DNA from 2 places in the Plantactinospora sp. DSM 117369 genome. Region 1 is predicted to be linked to the other one. Evidence: riboswitches for the same ligand, from Rfam matches in the RefSeq annotation. Region 1 holds a riboswitch; the other holds the start of a gene.
The links. Region 1 has a riboswitch for S-adenosylmethionine ahead of ACSMXO_RS15325 (ABC transporter substrate-binding protein). Riboswitches for the same ligand answer to the same signal wherever they lie in the genome.

Region 1 (2,191 bases):
CCTTCACCCTCTATCTGGTCTTCACCAACCCGGCGCAGACCGGTGGCACCCCCGACCTGCTCTCGCTGGACTGGTTGCGGTTCAACGGGGCGGGTGTGAAGCGGGAGACCGGCGGCAGCGTCTCGGTCACCGCCACCCCACGGACCGGGACCGCGCCGCTGTCGGTGGCGCTCACCGGTACGGCCACCGCGGCGGCCGGGCGGACGATCACCGACCGCGCCTGGGACTTCGGCGACAACACTCCGGTCGTGCACGGCGCGTCGGCGACCCACGCGTACGCCCGGCCGGGCACCTACACCGCCCGGCTGACCGTCACCGACAGCGCCGGGGCGACCATGTCGAGTCACCTTACGATTACGGTCAGTTGACGGATCACCGGGTGGGCCGTGCGGTGGCGGCCCACCCGGACCCGGATGTCCTCCCTCGGCACTAACAGGTGGCGAGCACCACAGCCATCCCGGCCCTGACCAGTTGGAACGTCGGGGCCCCGGTTGAGTAGGCTGATCACCGGCCATCCAGAGCGACCGAGAGACCTGGCTCGTCGACGTCGCAGCAACCCCCCACGTGGGTGCGGGTGCTACCGCCAGGACCGATGGAGGTTTCGCAGTGCGCAGCATCCAAGCCGGGCGGGCGAGCCGGCTGCATGTCACCTGGCACCGGTGGCGTCGACACGTCGACCTCTGCCGGACCAGCACCATGCTCTGTCGGGCCTCGGCGCTCTGTCGGGCCTCAGCCTGACCTGTCGGGCCTCAGCCTGACCCGTCGGGCCTCAGCCCGACCCGTCGGGCCTCAGCCTGACCGCGACCGCCGGTCGGCGGCATCCGACCATCTCGTCAGCACCCCCTGAGCGACGTCGTCCTGCACTGCTCGTGACCTGACCGGTCGGGGCAGTTGTCGGCCCATCGTCGCCGGATATTTCCTGGAGTTTCAGTACAATGCGGATCAATACTCTCGCCACCCGTCTCCTCTCCGGAGTCGCCGCCGTCGCGCTGTTCGGCGCGGTCGCCGCGTGCGGCGGCTCCTCCTCCGGCGACGCCGCCGACAACCCGTACGACCTGCTGCAACCCGGCACCCTGCGGGTCGGCACGCTCACCGACGCCCCGCCGAACGTCTACCTGAAGGACGGGAAGTTCACCGGCTTCGACAACGACCTGATGACCGCCGTCGCCGGCAGGCTGGGCCTCAAGGTGGAGTTCGTCGGCACCGAGTTCTCCGCGCTGCTCGCCCAGGTCAACAACCACAAGTTCGACGCCGGCTCGTCGTCGATCACCATCACCGAGGCGCGGAAGAAGACAGTCGACTTCACCAACGGGTACGACTTCGGCTACTTCGGACTCGACGTACCGGCCGGCTCGCCGATCAGGAGCTTCGGCGAGCTGAAGGGCAAGCGGGTGGTCGTGGTGCAGGGCACCGTACAGGACGACTACGCCACCAAGGAGGGCCTGGACCCGGTCCGGGTACCCGATTACAACGGCGCGATCAACCAGCTCAAGGCGAAGACCGCCGACGCCTGGATCGCGCCCGCCGAGATCGGCGAGAAGTCCGCACAGGAGAGTGGCGGCAAGATCGTACTGGCCGAGAAGCAGCTCAGCTCGGCGCCGACCGCGTTCGCGGTGGCCAAGGGCGCCGACCCGCTGCGCGAGGCGCTGGACAAAGCCCTCGACCAGGTGATCGAGGACGGCACCTGGACCCGCCTCCAGGAGCGGTACTACCCGGGGCGGCCGGTGCCGGCCAGCTTCAAGCCGGGCAGCGGCACGGTGACGTACCCGCCGGTCAAGGCCGGGCCGACGAGCCCGGCCGCCACCCCGGCGAGCTGACCCGGCCAGCACCGCAGACAGCCGTCGGCCGGTCGCACCGCGTGGTCGGCCGACGGCTCCGGACCCCGAGACAGGTGAGGCCATGGAGACCCTGGCGACATTGTGGGAGACCTTCTTCGACCTGGAGTCGATGCGCGAGGCACTGCCCGAGATGCTCACGGTCGGGCTGCCCAACACGCTGCTGCTGGCGCTGCTCTCGGCCATCCTGGGGACGCTGCTCGGCATGCTGCTGGCGATGGCCGGGCTGGCCCGGACCCGCTGGCTGCGCTGGCCGGCCCGGATCTACACCGACGTGTTCCGGGGGCTGCCGGCCGCCGTCACCATCCTGCTGATCGGGGTCGGGCTGGCGCCCCTCGGGCTCGCCTGGTGGGGTC
Region 2 (2,191 bases), 2.8 Mb from region 1:
ATCCAGCCGCCCGTGCGGCGGACCGCCTCCAGCGCGTAGAGCCCGGCGGCCGGGTCACCGATGTTGAGCGACTTCGCGATCCCGGTCGGCCGGACCGGGGTGATCACGTCGGTGTCGGCGTGCAGCGCGACGGCGATCGGGTTGCAGCCGGCCGACTGGGCGCCGAAGACCTTCCAGCCGTTGGCCGGGGCCTCGACCAGTCCGATCTCGACCAGCTCGCTGAACGCCTTGTCGATCTTGGTAAGCAGCTCGCCACTGGCCATCGGGATGACCACCTGCTCGGGGATCCGCCAGCCCAACTGCTCGGCGACCTCGTAGCCCAGCGTCTTGGAGCCCTCGGCGTAGTACGGCCGGACGTTCACGTTGACGAACGCGGTGTCCTCGAACTCGTCGGTCTCGACCAGCTCGCCGCAGAGCCGGTTGACGTCGTCGTACGAGCCGTCGATGGCGACCACGTCGCCGCCGTAGACGGCGGTGGTCACCACCTTGCCCTGCTCCAGGTCGCCGGGGATGAAGACGATCGACGGCACCCCGGCCCGGGCCGCGTGCGCGGCGACCGAGTTCGCCAGGTTGCCGGTCGAGGCGCAGGCGAACCGGGTGAAGCCGAGGCCACGGGCGGCGGTCAGCGCCACCGACACCACCCGGTCCTTGAACGAGTGGGTGGGGTTGGCGCTGTCGTCCTTGACCCAGAGCGGCGCCCGGATGCCCAGCTCGGCGGCGAGGCCGGCGGCCGGGACCAGCGGGGTCAGCCCCGGATCGAGGGTGACCCGGGTGGTCGGGTCCTGGCCGGTCGGCAGCAGCGCGGCGTACCGCCAGAGGTTCTTCGGGCCGGCCTCGATGTCGGCCCGGGTGACCCGGGCCAGAGTCGCGGCGTCGTAGCCGACCTCCAGCGGGCCGAAACACTCGTAACAGGCGTGCTGGGCGACCAGCGGGTATTCGGTGCCACAACCGCGGCAGACGAGGACGCGGGCCGGGTTGGGGGCCACCGGGCTGGTCTGGCTGGGGGTCGCGTCGATGATCGACGTCATGGCGATTGCCGTCCTCTCATCTTTCCCTGGCGCCGCACCGCGCGGCGGGGACGGATTTGGCACCTGCTCCGCCGTGGAGTGGTTGCCGGGGCGTCATCGGGCCGTATCCCTCAGCCCCTCTGGATGAGGTATGAAGTTGTGCCGCCAGTCTACGGGCACCGGGAGCCACTGTCCCGGGTCTCTTCCCGGTGTGAGCAAGATCCCCGCGCCGGGCCGCCGGACCGCCGCGGACCACCGGCTGAAATAGTTATCCCAGGCTAACGAAACTTCGGTGCGGCCGGCGGTGACAGTCCGGCCGGCAGGACGGGAGCGCGACGTTGCAGGACGCGATGCAGGCCGGGACGGTCCGGATCACCGGGGCGGGCGGCGACGAGATCGAGGCGTACCTGGCCCAGCCCCTCGGACCCACGCCGCGCGGCGGGGTGGTGGTGATCCACCACATGCCCGGCTACGACGAGGCGACCAAGGAGATCACCCGCCGGCTGGCCAGCTACGGGTACGCGGCGATCTGCCCCAACCTCTACTCCCGGGAGGCGCCGGGGGCGAGCCCGGACGACGCGGCGGCCACGGCGCGGGCCGCCGGCGGCGTACCGGACGACCGGCTGGTCGGCGACGTCGGCGGCGCGGCCGAACACCTGCGCGGGCTGCCGGGGTCGAACGGCCGGGTCGGGGTGATCGGGTACTGCTCCGGCGGCCGGCAGGCGTTCCTGGCCGCCACCCGGCTGCCGCTGGACGCCGCCGTCGACTGCTACGGCGCGTTCGTGGTCGGCGACCCGCCGGAGAGCTTCCCGCTGGCGGTGAAGCCGCTGCTCGACCAGGCTGACAGGCTCTCCTGCCCGCTGCTCGGGCTCTTCGGCGCCGAGGACCAGTACCCGTCGCCGGCCCAGATGGACGAGCTGTCCAGGGAGCTGACCCGGCTCGGCAAGCCGCACGAGTTCCACACCTTCGCCGACGCCGGGCACGGCTTCTTCGCCGTCGACCGGCCCGGCTACCGGCCGCTGGCCGCCACCGAGGGCTGGCGGCGGGTCCGGGACTTCTTCGACCGCCAGCTCGGCGCCTGACCCCGTTCCGCCCCGAGCCAGAGGAGGCCGGCATGTGCACGTACGTCACGGTGAAACGCGAGGTCGACGGCAGCGGCAAGGGTGCCGACGGCTGGTTCCCGG

Region 2: linked by a shared signal. The riboswitch ahead of thrC (threonine synthase) and the one ahead of ACSMXO_RS15325 (ABC transporter substrate-binding protein) in region 1 are both predicted to bind S-adenosylmethionine.

The regions. Positions count from the first base shown of each region.
Region 1 covers NZ_CM132446.1:3,477,513-3,479,703, reverse strand. Annotated here, with positions in the region: gene ACSMXO_RS15330 (ThuA domain-containing protein) at 1-368, shown strand, start outside; SAM riboswitch class I at 509-599, shown strand; gene ACSMXO_RS15325 (ABC transporter substrate-binding protein) at 936-1,817, shown strand; gene ACSMXO_RS15320 (amino acid ABC transporter permease) at 1,900-2,191, shown strand, end outside.
Region 2 covers NZ_CM132446.1:628,307-630,497, reverse strand. Annotated here, with positions in the region: gene thrC (threonine synthase) at 1-1,028, opposite strand, end outside; SAM riboswitch class I at 1,042-1,158, opposite strand; gene ACSMXO_RS02915 (dienelactone hydrolase family protein) at 1,346-2,089, shown strand; gene ACSMXO_RS02910 (DUF6295 family protein) at 2,122-2,191, shown strand, end outside.